3 regions of the Arthrobacter sp. Soil_N43 genome follow, and region 2 is predicted to be linked to each of the others. Evidence: predicted binding sites of a transcription regulator. Region 2 holds the regulator's gene; each other region holds the start of a gene.
What was found. The regulator HrcA, encoded in region 2, represses chaperone genes, less so after heat shock. The targets are predictions, from matches to a motif close to TTNGCACTCGNNNNNNNCGAGTGCNAA.

Region 1: the regulator HrcA is predicted to act here: its motif matches at 1,501-1,527, upstream of groES (co-chaperone GroES).
Region 3: the regulator HrcA is predicted to act here: its motif matches at 1,263-1,289, upstream of AC3A3W_RS19580 (Hsp20/alpha crystallin family protein).

What each region holds. Positions count from the first base shown of each region.
Region 1 covers NZ_JBDGML010000100.1:14,349-19,736, reverse strand. Annotated here, with positions in the region: gene groL (chaperonin GroEL) at 1-958, opposite strand, end outside; gene groES (co-chaperone GroES) at 1,046-1,342, opposite strand; gene AC3A3W_RS13115 (hypothetical protein) at 1,598-1,999, opposite strand; gene AC3A3W_RS13110 (THUMP-like domain-containing protein) at 2,053-3,282, shown strand; gene AC3A3W_RS13105 (shikimate 5-dehydrogenase) at 3,305-4,123, opposite strand; gene AC3A3W_RS13100 (glycoside hydrolase family 3 N-terminal domain-containing protein) at 4,200-5,388, opposite strand, start outside.
Region 2 covers NZ_JBDGML010000069.1:11,718-17,105, forward strand. Annotated here, with positions in the region: gene AC3A3W_RS06670 (mycothiol transferase) at 1-62, opposite strand, end outside; gene AC3A3W_RS06675 (DUF309 domain-containing protein) at 72-518, opposite strand; gene AC3A3W_RS06680 (DUF3097 domain-containing protein) at 642-1,496, opposite strand; gene hrcA (heat-inducible transcriptional repressor HrcA) at 1,701-2,714, shown strand; gene dnaJ (molecular chaperone DnaJ) at 2,772-3,899, shown strand; gene AC3A3W_RS06695 (16S rRNA (uracil(1498)-N(3))-methyltransferase) at 3,902-4,672, shown strand; gene AC3A3W_RS06700 (GerMN domain-containing protein) at 4,694-5,388, opposite strand, start outside.
Region 3 covers NZ_JBDGML010000123.1:34,480-39,867, reverse strand. Annotated here, with positions in the region: gene AC3A3W_RS19595 (phosphatase PAP2 family protein) at 1-557, shown strand, start outside; gene AC3A3W_RS19590 (MmcQ/YjbR family DNA-binding protein) at 617-922, shown strand; gene AC3A3W_RS19585 (MerR family transcriptional regulator) at 893-1,225, opposite strand; gene AC3A3W_RS19580 (Hsp20/alpha crystallin family protein) at 1,366-1,788, shown strand; gene AC3A3W_RS19575 (J domain-containing protein) at 1,957-2,364, shown strand; gene AC3A3W_RS19570 (hypothetical protein) at 2,361-2,747, shown strand; gene AC3A3W_RS19565 (GH1 family beta-glucosidase) at 3,000-4,568, shown strand; gene AC3A3W_RS19560 (App1 family protein phosphatidate phosphatase) at 4,608-5,388, opposite strand, start outside.

The DNA.
Region 1 (5,388 bases), on a different contig from region 2:
TGCGGCGGGCGGTGCCCAGCACTTCCAGGCCAACGGTGTCCAGGCTCAGGCCCAGCTCCGGGGAGACAACCTGCGCACCGGTGAGGGTGGCAATGTCCTGCAGCATGGCCTTGCGGCGGTCACCGAAGCCCGGAGCCTTGACGGCAACGACGTTCAGGGTGCCGCGGATGCGGTTGACGATCAGCGTGGACAGGGCCTCGCCCTCGATGTCCTCGGCAATGATGAACAGCGGCTTGGAGCTCTGCAGCGCCTTTTCCAGCAGCGGCAGGAATTCCTGGACTGCAGAGATCTTGCCCTGGTTGATCAGGATCAGGGCGTCCTCGAGGACGGCCTCCTGGCGCTCCGCGTCGGTGACGAAGTACGGGGACAGGTAGCCCTTGTCGAACTGCATGCCCTCGGTGAGGACCAGCTCGGTCTGCGTCGTGGAGGACTCCTCGATGGTGATCACACCATCCTTGCCGACCTTGCCGAACGCTTCGGCCAGCAGCTCGCCGACCTCGTCGCTCTGCGCGGAGATTGCTGCCACGTTGGCCACCTGGGTGCCCTCGACGGGGCGGGCGTTCTCGAGCAGGCGGGCTGCAACGGCTTCAACGGAAACCTCGATGCCGCGCTTGATCTGGCCCGGAGCGGCACCTGCAGCAACGTTGCGCAGGCCTTCCTTGACCAGGGCCTGTGCGAGCACGGTGGCGGTGGTGGTGCCGTCGCCGGCGACGTCGTTGGTCTTGGTGGCTACTTCCTTGGCCAGCTGGGCGCCAAGGTTTTCGTAGGGGTCGTCCAGTTCCACTTCACGGGCGATGGTGACGCCGTCGTTGGTGATGGTGGGGGCGCCCCACTTCTTGTCCAGCACGACGTTGCGGCCGCGGGGACCAAGCGTCACCTTGACCGTGTTGGCGAGCTTGTCGATGCCGGCTTCAAGAGACCGGCGGGCAGCGTCGTTGAACGCAAGCTGCTTTGCCATGGTTTTGTCCTTTCAAGACAGAAACCCCGCGCTGCCGACCGGCCTGACGTGAATCAGACAAGATCGGCGGCGCGGGGATCCAAAGAGTTACTTAACGACGATCGCCAGAACGTCGCGGGCAGACAGCACGAGGTACTCTTCGCCGCCGGTCTTGACTTCAGTTCCGCCGTACTTGGAGTAGATGACGACGTCGCCGATGGTTACGTCGACCGGAACGCGGTTGCCGTTGTCATCGAAGCGGCCGGGGCCAACTGCAACAACTTCGCCTTCCTGGGGCTTCTCCTGCGCGGAGTCCGGGATAACCAGGCCAGAAGCCGTGGTCTGCTCGGCTTCGAGCGGGCGGACAACAATACGATCCTCAAGAGGCTTAATAGAGACCGACACTCGGACCTCTCCTTTTCGTCAGCAAATTTGTGGACTGGAAAACTGTTGCGCCTCAGCGTGCAAACCGTCGTCGCGGTGCCGGCAGCAGCCAGGCTGGCAGTTCTTCATGTGTTAGCACCCTCCTAGGGAGAGTGCTAACGATGACTCTATGTAAGGGATTAGCACTCGGTCAAGGCGAGTGCCAGAAGTTCATCTCCGGTGAACATTTGCCGGAGCGCCGGTAAGACGGATATCACCGCCCGGTGAGGGCATCAATCACCGCCCGGTGAGGGCATCGAACCCGACGTCCTCACCGCCGTCGTCGTCGCTTTGGGGCGAATTCTTACGCTGGCGGACGAGCACGACGGCGGCCGCGGCGGCCGTCAGCGCCGAGGCGGCCAGGAACACCACGCCTCCGATGCGTACGCCGGAATACAGCTCCCGGATCTGCCGGGCTTCATCGGTTGCGTCGTTGATGTTCTTGCCGCCCACCGAGTAGACGGTGGAGTTGAAGGAGTTCAGCAGGAAGATGACCACGAGCAGCAGGAGGCAGACGATGGCGACAGCCACTCCGGCAATCAGGGCCGGACGCGCGTACCGGGCCAGGTGGGCATACCGGGCGGCGCCGCCAGGGTTGCGGGCAGGGTGATCTGGGCTGGGAGTTGCGCTGGCGTCCATTCAGTCCACCCTATCGGCAAGCGCCCTCCTGGCCCTCCACTAGGCTTGAGGGCATGTCTGACGCACCGCAGGACCAGATCGCCCAGCTCCTCACCGAAGAAGGATGGCAGTTGCTGGCCTCGCTGGGTCCGTACCGCGAGGACCAGTCCTTCACGCTCAATGCACGCCTTCGGAAGCAGGGTCACTCCCCCGCCCTGGTGTCCGCGGTCCTCACCCAGTCCAGGCTGCGCACCAAGGCCGAAGCCAAGTTCGGCGAATTCGCCCGCCAGATGCTGTTCACCCAGGCCGGCCTCGAACAGGCAACCCGGCTTAATGTGGCGGCCAGGCATGCCCAGCGCTTCGCCCAGGCGGGTATCCGCCACGTGGCCGACCTCGGCTGCGGTCTCGGAGCGGATTCCATGGCCCTGGCGTCCCTGGATATCGATGTGACGGCCGTGGAGGTCGACGAAACCACGGCCGCGTGCGCCACCATCAACCTCATTCCGTTTCCGCACGCCACGGTGGTGCATTCGGACGCCACGTCTGTTGCCCTCGGTGACGCCGACGGCGTGTGGCTGGATCCGGCCCGCCGCACCACCTCCACCTCCGGGACCAAGAGGATCTGGGATCCGGAGGCCTTTTCGCCGCCGCTGTCCTTCGTCGAATCGCTCGCGGCCTCCGGGCACGCGGTGGGCGTCAAGATGGGGCCGGGCATGCCGCATGATTCCATCCCTGCCGGCTGCGAGGCCCAGTGGGTTTCGGTGGGCGGCGACGTCACCGAGGTAACGCTCTGGTTCAACGCGGTTGCCCGGCCGGGGATCCGGAGGGCCGCCCTGCTGCTCGGTCCCCAGGGGGCTGCGGAGCTCACCAGCGCGGAGGATTTCGACGGCGGCCCGGTTGCGCCCGTGGGCCCGGTCGAGGGCTACATCTACGAGCCCGACGGCGCCGTGATCCGCGCGGGCCTCGTGGCTGACCTTGCCCTGCAGCTGGGCGGGCACCTCGTGGACGAGCACATCGCCTACATCTGCGCGCCGGACGCCGTGGACACGCCCTTCGCCCGGGCTTACAAAGTCCTGGAGGTCATGCCCTACAGCGTGAAGGGGCTCAAGGCCTGGGTGAAGGAGAACGGCATCGGCGTGCTGGACATCAAGAAGCGCGGCACGTCCGTCACTCCCGAGGAGCTGCGGAAACAGCTCCTCCCGGCGGGCAAAGGCAGCGGGAAGAAGGCCGGCAAGAAAACAGCCACCCTGGTCCTCACCAGAATCGGTGACGAGCGGGTGGCTGTCTCGGTGGAGCCGGTCTAGCCAGTTCGCTGGACCTGCGGGGCTACTGGGCGCGAACGAACGCCTCGGCGTCCCGCACCTGCTGGTCGGTGGGGCGGATGCCGGTGTACAGCACGAACTGCTCCAGCGCCTGGATGGTGGCCACTTCCGCGCCCGTGATGACCTGCTTGCCGGCCGCCCGGCCGGCCTTGATCAGCGGTGTCTCCGGCGGCAGGGCCACGACGTCGAACACCACCTTCGCGGCGTCGACGGCGGCCAGGGGGAAGGCCAGTGACTCGGCTTCGGCGCCCCCTGCCATGCCAATCGGCGTGACATTGATGATCATGTCGGCCGTGGCATCTCCGAGCTCGGCACGCCACTCAAATCCGTAGAGGTCTGCGCGCGCACGGCCGGAGGCCTCGTTCCGGGCAAGGATGGTGACGTCCTTGAAGCCAGCGTCCCTCAGTGCGGCCGCCGTGGCCTTCGCCATGCCGCCCGCGCCCCTGAGCAGCACGGAGGACCCATTGGGAACGGCGTTGCGTTCCAGCAGCTGCTCGATCGCCGTGTAATCGGTGTTGTAGGCGGTGAGGCGGCCGTCGTCGTTCACGATGGTGTTCACCGAGTCGATGGCCTTCGCTGACGGGTCCATGGCGTCGACGAGGGCGATCACGTCTTCCTTGTAGGGCATGGAGACGGCGCAGCCCCTGATGCCGAGGCCGCGGACGCCGGCGATTGCCTGGGCGAGGTCGGTCGGCGCGAAGGCTTTGTAGATCCAGTTCAGTCCGAGCTGGTCATACAGGTAGTTGTGGAAGCGGGTCCCGTTGTTGCTCGGCCGGGCCGAGAGCGAGATGCACAGGGTCATGTCTTTATTCAGAATCGGCACCCCTCCATTAAAGGGGCATTCGGCCCGGCGGGCGGGACTTTGAAGGAATCACCCGAATGTTGGCCCTCAGCGGGCCTCAGCGGCAGCCGGAGCCCGGGCGGAAAGGCCCGACGGCGGCCGGCAGCTTGCCGGGGGCTGTCGCCTTGCCGGCCAGCACGGCCAGCAGCGCTTTGAAGGCCCCCGGCGTCCGTCCGAATAGTGCCACCTTCGTGGGCGCGGATGAGCGGGCCAGCGGCCAGGGCGCATCGAGGGCCACGGCGATGTCTCCTCCCGCCGGAGCGCCACCGTAGCCGATGAGGCTCACCAGCGGGCCCGCACCGAGCGTGATGCCCGCGTCCCTCGCGGCAGCGGCAAAGTACGCCCGGTCCAGGGCCGTGCCGCCTGACAGGCGGAGGCGGCCCGGCACTAGCGGCCCCCGGCACGGGCCGGAAAGAACGGTCACCGCAGCGGCCGATACCTTGGCCGAAAGGGTCTCCGCACTGCCCGGGGCAGCCCGGTGCTGCCGGGTGTCAGTACGGGCGCGCCAGATCATCATCGTCACTACGCGGCGGGCAGCTTCCTCCAGCCGGGGCAGCGGCAGCTTTCCGGCAGCAACGGCGTTGACGATGGCAGCGTGGGCCGCGTTGACGTCGGCTGGCATCAGCAGGAGGTCCGCGCCGGCGGCAAGTGCCGCCGGGGCCTCGGTGCCCCGGGGATACCGGGCGCTCACGGCCTTCATGTTCAGGGCGTCCGTGACGGCTACTCCTTTGAACCCCATGCCCCGCAGCGCTGCATAGCTTGCTTTGGACAGGGACGCCGGGACGCCCGGTTCAAGGGCGGGGACAGCGATGTGTCCGGTCATGATCATCGGTGAGCCCGCCGCGATGGCAGCCTGGAAGGGCCTCCAGTCCCGGGCCTTGAGCTGCGCCGCCGTGGCGTTCTGGACCGGCAGGTCCTTGTGGGAGTCGACGGTCACGGAACCATGCCCGGGAAAATGCTTGACGGAGGACAGCACCCCGGCCGCCAGCATGCCGCGGGAGAAGCCGACACTCAGGTTTCCGGCCGCCGCAGGGTCGGAGGACATGGAACGGGCGCCGATGGTGGGGTCGGCCGGGCCAAGGGTGGTGTCGGCGGTCGGAGCGAAGTCCACGGTGAACCCGAGGGCGGCGAGTTCCCCGGCCAAGGCCTTGCCCGCATCGGTTGCCAGCGGCACGCTCCGGGCTGCCCCGTAGCTCATGGGCGCCGGCCATCGGGTGAGCGGGGCGCCCAGCCTGGACACCATTCCC
Region 2 (5,388 bases):
GTGGCGGCCACGGTGTCATGGATCCGGCCGAAGGCGTCAAGCAGCAATTCGTTGGATTTCATCGGGTCACCTTACTGATCGCCGGCTCGCCCGCCGGTGTGTAACCGCTCACGTGCGCAGCCCACAACGGCGGACAGATCGAGCCCGTAGGTTGGTCCCTCGCCGGAACGGTACTCCTCGAGCCGTGCCGCACCGCGCTCGACGAGCCGGAGCGCGCCAACGCTGTTCCCGCGGGCGGCGTGGGTGAGCCCGACACAGATCTGGGCGAGCCCTTGCCAGAGGTTGCGTTCTTCGGCCGGTCCGGCTTTCCAGCGCGCCTCGAGTACTTCATGGGCGGCGAAGGGCCGGCCCGCGTCCAGCAGGTTCCTGGCCGAGACTAACGTCTGCTCCGGCGGCAGCGGCTCCTCCGGGACCGGCTCGACTCCAACGCTTCCGTACGGCAGCGGCCGGCCAAGCGCGTCACGTGGCCGGGACTGCCGCGGGCGCCGGAAAGCATCCCGGTCCCGGTCGCCGGTCATTGCCGTTTCCGCCCTGAGCGTCTCTGGTACCTGCCCGCGTTCATACACCCCATGCTACGTCCGCCCCTTCGAAGGGACCCGCCAGAATTGTTGATCGGTGCTGCGATGACACGCCCGGCTCGACTAGGGCACGGTGAGGAAGTCGATGACCTCCTCCACCCGCCCCAGCAGGGCAGGTTCGAGATCGGCGTAGGTCCGCACCGCACCCAGGAGCTTCTGCCAGCCCAGGCCGACGTCCTCCTTCGTGGCGTGCGGCCAGCCGAAGGCGGCCAGGATCCCGGTCTTCCAGTCGGTGCCCCTGGGCACCACCGGCCACTGCTCGATCCCCAGGACGGAGGGCCGGATGGCCTGCCAGACATCCACGTAGGGGTGGCCCACGATGAGTACGTTCCCCGCGGCGCCGGGCGACGCCATGACGGCCTCCGCAATGCGTGACTCCTTGGAGTCCGGGACAAGGTGATCCACGAGGACGCCCAGCCTGCGGCCCGGTCCCGGCCGGAAAGCGGCGACCGCCCCGGCCAGGTCGTCGATGCCGTGAAGGGGCTCGACGACGATTCCCTCCACCCGAAGGTCGTCGCCCCAGACCTTCTCCACGAGTTCAGCGTCGTGCTTGCCTTCAACCCAGATCCGGCTGGCCTTGGCCACCTGGGCGCGCTGGCCCTCCACACGGACGGAGCCCGACGCCGTCCGTCCAGCCGGGCCGGAACCTGGCCGTTTGGCGGCCGGAGCCGGCGGCATCAGCCGGATGGGCTGGCCCTCCAGCAGGAACCCGAAGCCAAGCCGGAAGGAACGGGACTTGCCGCGGCGGTCCTCAAGGGCCACCACATGCATCCCGCCGGACTTCTCTACCCGCGTCACCGCCCCCACCCAGCCGGACTGCACGTCCTCCAGCACCATGCCGCGCTCAACCGGCACTTCCGGCAAACTGTTCTTGGCGGGCGCTGCAATCTCCTGCGGGCCCCAGGTCTGGTACTGCATAGTTAAACACCGCTTTGCGCTAGGAGGCTGCCGCCCGGCCGGTAAACAGCCTCCGGCCGGACACGGGCCCGGAATTTCGCCCGGAGCGGTACCAATGCTAACAACGGGCCGTCTCATATTAGACTGGTTAGCACTTAGGGATGTCGAGTGCTAACCATGTGCTGCCTGCCCTTGCCCGCAAAAACAGTTGATCGGAGGTGGATTGTGAGCGAACCACGCAAGCTTGAGGTGCTGCGCGCCATTGTGGAGGACTACGTCCATTCCCGCGAGCCTGTCGGATCCAAGGCGCTGGTCGAGCGCCACCATTTGGGGGTTTCCAGCGCCACCATCCGCAACGACATGGCTGCGCTTGAGGACGAGGGACTCATCACCGCCCCGCACACCAGCGCCGGCAGGATTCCCACCGACAAGGGCTACCGGCTTTTTGTGGACCAGATTTCGGCGGTCAAGCCACTGTCTCCGGCCGAGCGCCGTGCCATCCAGTCACTGCTGGAGGGGTCCGACGATCTCGACGACGTCCTGGAGCGCACGGTCAGGCTCCTGGCGCAGCTGACCAACCAGGTGGCCGTGGTGCAGTACCCGCACCTGAGCCGGGCCGTGGTGCGCCACATTGAATTCGTCCAGTTGGCGCCGCGCAAGGTCCTCATCGTGCTGATCGCCGACTCGGGCAAGGTCGAGCAGCGCGTCGTCGACGTCGGCCAGGAACTCAGCGAAGACACGCTGACCGCGTTGCGGACCAGGTTCCTTGCGGGCGTCGCAGGCACGGCGCTGACCATGCTGCCCCAGTACCTCGCCGCCGTCGTGGCCGGCTGCGCTCCGGCCGAACGGCCGGCTGCCGTCGCCCTCAGCAGGGCCCTCGAGGCCCTCTCGCACAGCAGCAGGGAAGACCGCATGGTCATGGCCGGCACCGCCAATCTCGCACGGTCCAACGTGGACTTCCCGCTCAGCATCGGACCCGTCCTCGAGGCCCTCGAGGAACAGGTGGTCATGCTGCGGCTCCTCAGCGACATGGCACAGGACCCCCGTGGAGTCGCCGTGAGCATTGGCCGGGAGAACCCCTACGACGGGCTCGCCGAGGCGTCGGTGGTTGCCACCGGCTATGGACCCGACGCCACCGCGAAAATCGGCATCCTTGGGCCCACCCGCATGGACTATCCCACCACCATGGCCGCCGTCCGCGCGGTGGCCCGCTACCTTTCGAGGATTCTCGGTCCGTGATCCCGCGGCCGAATGAGTCCGATACCCAGGCACCATAACCAGGAAGAGATACGAACTTTGAGCAGCCACTACGACGTTCTCGGAGTCTCCCCGGAAGCCACCGGAGAAGAGATCAAAAAGGCCTACCGCAAGCTGGCCCGCACCCTGCACCCGGACGTGAACCCGGGAGCTGAAGCGTCTGACCGGTTCAAGGCGGTCACCCATGCCTACGAGGTGCTGTCCGATCCGCAGAAGCGCAGGGTTTATGACACCACGGGCAACGAGAACGGCACGGACAACGGCTTCGGCGGCGGCAGCTACGCCGGCCAGGGGTTCGCGTTCCAGGACATCTTCGACACCTTCTTCGGCGCCGGCGGAACCGCCGGCCCGGCGTCGCGTGTCCGGCGGGGGCAGGACGCCCTCATCAGCGTCCGGATCGACCTGCGCGACGCCGTCTTTGGCGCCAACAAGAAGCTCGAAGTCGATACCGCCGTCGTCTGCCCCACGTGTGACGGCTCCTGCTGCCGCGAAGGCACTCATCCGGAACGCTGCGACATCTGCGGCGGCAGTGGCCAGGTCCAGCGCGCCGTGCGTTCCATCCTCGGCCAGGTCATGACGTCCGCACCCTGCGGATCCTGCGAGGGCTTCGGAACCGTCATCAAGGATCCCTGCAACGAGTGCAGCGGCCAGGGCCGGATCCGCAGCCGGCGGTCGCTGACCATCAAGGTCCCCGCCGGTGTGGCCACGGGCACCCGGATCCAGCTGTCCGGGCAGGGCGAAGCCGGTCCGGCCGGCGGGCCGTCCGGCGACCTCTACGTTGAAATCCGCGTCAACAACGACCCCACCTACGTCCGCGACGGCGATGACCTCCACGCCACGCTCAACATCCCCATGACCGCTGCGGCCCTCGGCACCGAGCTGAGCCTGGACACCTTCGACGGCAAGCAGGACATCGACGTCAAGGCCGGCACGCAGTCGGGCGAAGTCATCACCCTCCGCGGGCTCGGCGTCACGCACTTGCGGGGCTATGGTCGCGGGGACCTCAAGGTCCACCTGCAGGTCGAGACGCCCGCCAAGCTCGACCCCGCCCAGGAAGACCTGCTGCGTCAGCTCGCCAAGCTCCGCGGCGAACAGTTCTCCGAGGGCAAGCTCGCCGCGAGCGGCGGCGTCTTCGCGAAGCTCCGGGACCGCCTCGGTAACCTGTAGCGGTGAGCAATCCCGTATTTTTCACCGCTGCCGGAACACTGGACACCACACAGCCCGGTTCGGTTTTTGTGCTGGACGGCGCCGAGGCCCGCCATGCGGTGACAGTCAAACGGCTGGGTGTGGGGGAGCCGGTCGACATCGCCGACGGCGCGGGCCGGCGCATGACCGGAACCGTACAGCACACCGCGCCCGCGGAACTGACCGTCGAGTGCACGTCCGTCACGGTGGAGGACCGGCCCGGCGTGCGCCTGGTGCTCGTCCAGGCCCTTGCCAAGGGCGACCGGGACGAGCTGGCCATCGAGACGGCCACAGAGCTCGGCATCGACGCCGTCATTCCCTGGCAGTCGGAACGGTCGATTGTGCGGTGGAAGGGCGACCGCGCCGCCAAGGCCCACGCCAAGTGGCAGTCGGCAGTCTCCGCAGCCGCGAAGCAGGCACGGCGGGCATGGATCCCCGAGGTGCGTCCCGCCGTCGACACCCAGGGCCTGGCAGCCCAGGTGGCGGGCGCCGCCCTGGCGGTGATCCTGCACGAAGACGCGGTGAAGCCGCTGCGCGGAGTCCTCGAGGGATGGCACGGCGCGAGCCAGTCCGGGGGGGCTCCCCGGGAGATCCTGCTGGTCGTCGGGCCGGAAGGCGGCATCAGCCCGCGGGAGGTCACCAAGCTGTGCAGCGCCGGAGCCGTGACAGCACTCCTGGGACCGCACGTGCTGCGGTCGTCTACGGCCGGGCCCGCCGCCGTCGTCGTCGCCAGTGATGTGCTGGGGCGCTGGTAGCCGCCGCAATCGCAATTGCTGCTAGCGGACCGAGAAGCCCCGGGTGTCCACGTTCGGTTCGTCCTCGGTGCGGCCGGGATCGATCTGCGAAACGCGGATCTCGTAATTGCCGGGGCCGAGCTTCACGGCGAGGCTGAAGATTCCGGAAGAGTCAGCCTCTGCTGACGCAGTGGCCTCGCCATTCAGGTACTTCTCCTTGTCGCCGTTCTCCTGGACCTTCAGGATCTGCCAGCGCAGCTTGCCGCCGGCATCCGTGCTGCGCCCGTTGATCTTCACCCGTCCGTCGGCAACTTCGATGCCTTCCTGGGGGTCAATGATCCACACCGGGGCCACCATGCCCACGCTTCGGGACATGGGGGCGCCCAGCTTGACGTGCTTGAAGGCCTGGTAGTCGGTGTGCCCGTCCACCAGGATCGCCACCTCGATCTGCTGGGCGGCGTCGATCAGGCCGGAGCTCGCGCCGGCGGCCGTCGCCGTGTACACGAGCTGCTGGATGGCCCGCTGCGCCATGTCCGCGTCAAGGTTGCTGTTGAATGCGTCGGCCGAGACATCCACGGTGATCACGTTCGTACCGGAAATGGACGTGGCAAGGCTCTTGGGGTTCTGCCAGGGTGTGAAGTAGTCCGGGTCCAGCGGGGTCTCGGACATCATGGCCCGGAGCGCCTTCGTGATCGGATTGTCCTCGCCCGGCACGTCCCGGAATTCGCGGTAAAGGT
Region 3 (5,388 bases), on a different contig from region 2:
CCACCCGGTCAGAGGCGCTGACCGTTGTCATGATCATCCTGGCGGTTGTCTTCGGCCCGGTTGCGCTGCCGATCATCGTGCTGGTGGTTACCCTCGCATGGGGCATCCTGGCCAAACACGCCTGGCGGCCGGTCCTGCTTGCGGCGGCCATGGTCACGGGTGTTGGACTGGCCCAGCTCATTGGCCATTCCGTCGAACGCACGCGCCCGCCTGTTGAACTCATGCTGTTCGGTGCCGACCATACGTTTTCGTTTCCCTCCGGGCATGTCCTCGGTGCCTCGGATTTCCTGCTCGTGACCGCTTTCCTGGTCTTCTCCCGCCACCGGCATCCGAAGGTCACCGTCATCGGCTTTATCTTCGCCATCATCGGCGTGGTCCTGGCCGCCCTCAGCAGGCTCTACCTGGGCTACCACTGGGTGAGCGACGCCGTGGCCTCGGTGTCTCTGTCCCTGGTGGTGCTCGGGGCCGTGATAGCTGTGGACACCTGGCGGACCGCCAGGGTGCCGGGCGAAGCGGTGACCGGAGAACTGTCAAAGGCTGATTCCCCGGCGGACTAACCGCCGCAGCAGCCTCCTGCGAGGGTTGCTGCAGTTTCCGGCCGGTGCCAGAGTGGGGCATGGCCACTGAAGACGATGTCCGCAGAATCTGCCTCGCGCTGCCCGGGGTCACGGAGCGCAGCAGCTGGAACCAGCCGGCGTGGTTCGCAAAATCCCTGATGGCCCGGATGTGGGAAGAGGGCGTGCTGACGGTCAAAACCGCGGAGCGGGAGGCCCTCGCGGGTACTGATCCAGACACCTACTTCTGGACGCCGCATCACGAGCGGTCGCCCCAGCTGGTCCTGGTCAGGCTTTCACGGCTCGATGACGGCGAACTCGCGGAGCTGTTGGAAGAATCATTCCTGCTGGCCGGCGGGCGGATATGAGTCCAGGAGCCGGGCGTTGCGGGCACGGGCGCGTTCAAGCTGCCGGCGGAGCCTGGCGTTGTCCACTTCGAGTTCCAGCACTTTCGCCACTCCTGCCAGGTTGAGCCCCTCCTCAAGAAGCTCACCGATCCGTCGCAGCACTGCCAGGTCCGAATCGCTGTATTGCCGCGTCCCTCCGGAGGTCCGCCCGGGGGTCAGCAATCCGCGCCGTTCGTACAGCCGGATGTTTTGCTGGCCGGTGCCGAGCAGATCAGCCACCACGGAAATTGCGTAAAGGCCCCTGCCTTCGTCCTGATCTGCCACGATGCTTCCCTCGGTTGCGAATACTTTTGATGTGCCTCTTGCACCAGTTTGACACCAGTGCTATAAAAAATCTATATCCACCGCCATAGATGAGCTGGTGGATAACCCTGAATCACTACGTGCTGAAGGAGTGGGAAATGATGCTGATCCGTACCGACCCGTTCCGTGAGCTTGACCGGCTCACCCAGCAGGTCTTCGGAACCGCCGCCCGCCCGGCTGCCATGCCCATGGACGCCTGGCAGGAGGACGGGGAGTTTGTGGTGGCCTTTGATCTTCCCGGCGTGCTGCCCGAGAAGGTAGACCTCAATGTGGAGCGGAACGTCCTGACCGTCAGGGCTGAACGCCAGGATCCCACGCAGCCCAATGTTGAGCTGGTGGTGGCCGAGCGGCCGCGCGGAGTTTTCAGCCGCCAACTGATCCTCGCCGACACCCTCGATACCGAGAACATCAAGGCGAGTTACGACTCCGGTGTGCTGACGCTTCGAATCCCCGTGGCGGAACAGGCCAAGCCGCGCAAGATTGAAATCGAAAGCAAGGGCCAGCTCCACCAGATCGGAACCTGAGTCCGGCGGCCCTTGGCACGGCTGTCCAGCGCTGTCGCCAGGGCGGCTTCCGGCTCAGGCCGGAGGCCGCTCCGGGTCCTCAGCGGCCCGCATGGTCCCGGGGGTCGCTGAGCCAGTAAAGCCTGTGGACCGACTGAAGCCTGTGGACACCAGGAGAGGGGCAATGCCATGCTCGGCAATTTCCCGGATCACTACGCGGCCCTGAACGTGCCGCGTACGGCCACCCAGCGGGAAATAGCGCGTGCTTACCGGTCCCTCCTCCGAACGCACCATCCGGACCTGGCCGGTCCCACGGCAGCGCCCGCTGAACTGCAGCTCATCATGCAGGCCTTCGAGGTGCTCCGAGACCCGAGGCGGCGCCTTGCCTACGACCGCGAGGTTCTGGGGAATGACGCGAACGAACAAAGGCCGGCGCCGGCCGGCCCCCGGGCCGGCCCGTCCGGAGACCATTCCCGCGAGGTCCCCGTGCGGCATGTCCGGCACGAGGACCCGCCGCTGCGGGCAACACCCGTCCGGTGGGAAAGCGGGCCGTGGGCCACCATCCGTTTCAACCCCCGAGGAGAACAGCGACGATGAGCGATTGGCGCCGATACGATTCCCACCTGATCCCTGCCTTTCATGAGCGGTTTGAAGAACGCTGGGGCAAGAACACTGCGCCGTTCCTGGATCCGGAGGCCCACGAAGAGCCCCTTCCGCGTGCGCAGTGGATCAACCCCGCCACCGGCGCAGCCCTGGCTGTCGTGCCCATCTGGACGGACGACGACCGCCAGCACCGGTCGTTTGGGGTCTTCTACCTGCCGCCCGGAGGGGACATCTGGGTGCTCCGCCCGGGCTTCACTGGCTACCTGGAACCGGGGGAGGACGGGTCTGAGCACCTGCTGGCCCTGAGGAACGACGCCTTCAAGAAAGCCGTCGCCCACGCCAAGGATTTCCTGTTCGGCCCCGCAGTGATGCACTAGGCGGCTGGGCGTAGGCAGCGTCCGGTGCCTGCCGCCGTCGCGGGGCATGTCTAGTCTCGTCAGGGGTCGCGGCCTGTGTCATTCTGGAAGGCACCGCAAGTGCAGACGAAGGAGAATGCCAGCCCGGCCCGGTTCACGAGCCCGCAGGAAACGTGATTTCAGTGATCAAGGGTGGTGGCTTGCTGGCCTAAACGGGCAGTTTCAGGCAAACTCTTCTTCTGCCCATTTTCGAGACGACATAGAGGTCCGCCCATGCATCCCTCCGCCAAACAGTTGGCAGCGAAGATTCCGCCGGGCTTCACGCTGGGGGTGGCCACCGCCGCCTTCCAGATAGAAGGCGCCCTTGACGAGGACGGCCGGGGGAAGGCCGGCTGGGACGTCTTCGCGGCCAAGCCCGGCACCATCGTGGACGGCCACAGCCCGGCCGTGGCCTGCGACCACTATCACCGCATGCCGCAGGACGTGGCGCTCATGAAGGAACTGGGTATCGATTCGTACCGGTTCTCCCTCTCCTGGCCCCGGATCCAGCCAGGAGGCAGCGGGCCTGTGAACCGGGCCGGGCTGGATTTCTACGACCGGCTGCTTGATGAGCTTCTGGAAAACGGGATATCCCCCATGGTGACCCTCTACCACTGGGACACGCCGCTGGCGCTGGACGAGGCAGGCGGATGGCTGAACAGGGACACCGCTTACCGGCTGGCGGAATTTGCCGCCATTGCCGCGGCCGCGTACGGGGACCGCGTGGCCCGCTGGGTGACCATCAACGAACCGGCCACGGTGACCACCAACGGTTATGCGCTGGGCCTGCACTCACCGGGAAAGGCGGACTTCGCGAACGGGCTGCCCTCGATCCATCACCAGCTGCTTGGCCACGGTTTGGCGCTCCAGGCACTGCGGGCGGCCAAGGTGCCGGGGGAGATCGGTATGTCGAACGTGTACTCGCCGATGGTGCCCAATTCCGCCAATCCACTGGACAGGCTGAGCGCCGGCGCCATGGATGTGGCCCAGAACCGCGTCTACGCGGACCCCATCCTCGCCGGAAAGTATCCCGACCTCGTCCGCCTGGGGAAGTTCTTTTCCTCGTTTGAGCATCCCGACGAAGACATGGCCATCATTTCCCAGCCGCTGGACTTCTACGGGCTCAACTACTACATGCCCACCAGGGTTGCGGCCGGCGGGGGAGACAGCCCGGTGCCGGCTGCCATGGCGGAAGCCATCGGCGACGATCTCAGCAGCGCCACCCCGGGCGCGCCGCTGCACATCGAGCCCTGGCCGGACACCGAGACCACGGCCTACGGCTGGCCGGTCAAACCTGCATACATGGCCGTCGCCCTCAAGGAGATGGCAGAGCGGTACCCGAATCTTCCGCCGGTGATCATTACCGAGGGCGGCGCGAGCTTCGAGGACATCATCGTCCGGGACAAATCCACCAACCGCAGCTTCATTCCGGACGAGCGCCGCCTGCGGTACCTCTCGGACCACCTCGGCACCGCGCTCCGTGCCACGGCACCCGGCGGCGAGGCCGAGGCGGTGGATCTTCGCGGGTACTACGTGTGGTCACTGATGGACAATTTTGAGTGGTCCGGCGGGTACAACCAGCCGTTCGGGCTGGTCCACGTGGACTTCGAGACGCTCGAGCGGACGCCCAAGGCGTCCTTCTACTGGTTCCAGGAGCTGCTGGAGGAGCGGACACTGGTTGCGGCCGCAGGAGCCGCTGTCGCCGCCGCCGCTGCCCCTCGAGACGCAGTTCCCGAAGGCGCTGCCCCCGAGGGCGCGGACCGCGGAATGCCCGACGGCGGGGCGTCGCCGCTGGGCAGCTGAGCTGCCGGTTCAATTCGGGCCAGCTCAGCCCAGGCCAGTTCAGATCAGTTCAAGTTCCTTGAGTTTCCGCGCAATGCCGGCGCCATCGGGGGAGTAGATCCAGGGCACGGAGGAGGCACTGTGGTCTCCGTTTTCCGAATGCCCGCCAGCCAGCACGGACTCGCTGACGGAGAGTTGCCGGATGGCGATGGCGGCCACCCTGTCTGAATACTCCTGGGCGAACGCGGAGTAGATCTGTTCATCATGCTGGCCGTTGTCGCCGATCAGCAGCCAGCGCATGTTCGGAAATTCGGCGGCCAGGCGCTCCAGATTTTGGCGCTTGTGGGCCTGGCCGCTGCGGAACCACCGGTCCTGGGTGAGTCCCCAGTCCGTAAGCACGAGCGCGCCGGAGGGATACATGTTGCGCGTAAGGAACCGGCCAAGGGTGGGCGCGGCGTTCCAAGGCCCGGTGGACAGGTAGATCACCGGGGCATCGGGGTGCTCCACCGTCAGCCGGTCCAGCAGCACAGCCATGCCCGGAGTAGCCATCCTGGCCCGCTCGCTCAGCACGAACGTGTTCCACAGGGCAAGGAAGGGCCTTGGCAGTGCCGTGACCATGACGGTGTCGTCGATGTCAGAGACGATGCCGAACCTGGTCTCCGGACCAATGACGAAAATGCTGGCCTCTGCCGGCTCGGTGCCTTGGGACCGCAACACAGCCGTGTGCCAGCCCGGGGAAAGAGAGACCCGGACATCAATGTCGATCAGCCCGCCCCTGTCGGCCCTGACCTTCGTCACGGTGCCGCCCACTTCGATTTCCACTTCGGACCCCGGGATGGGA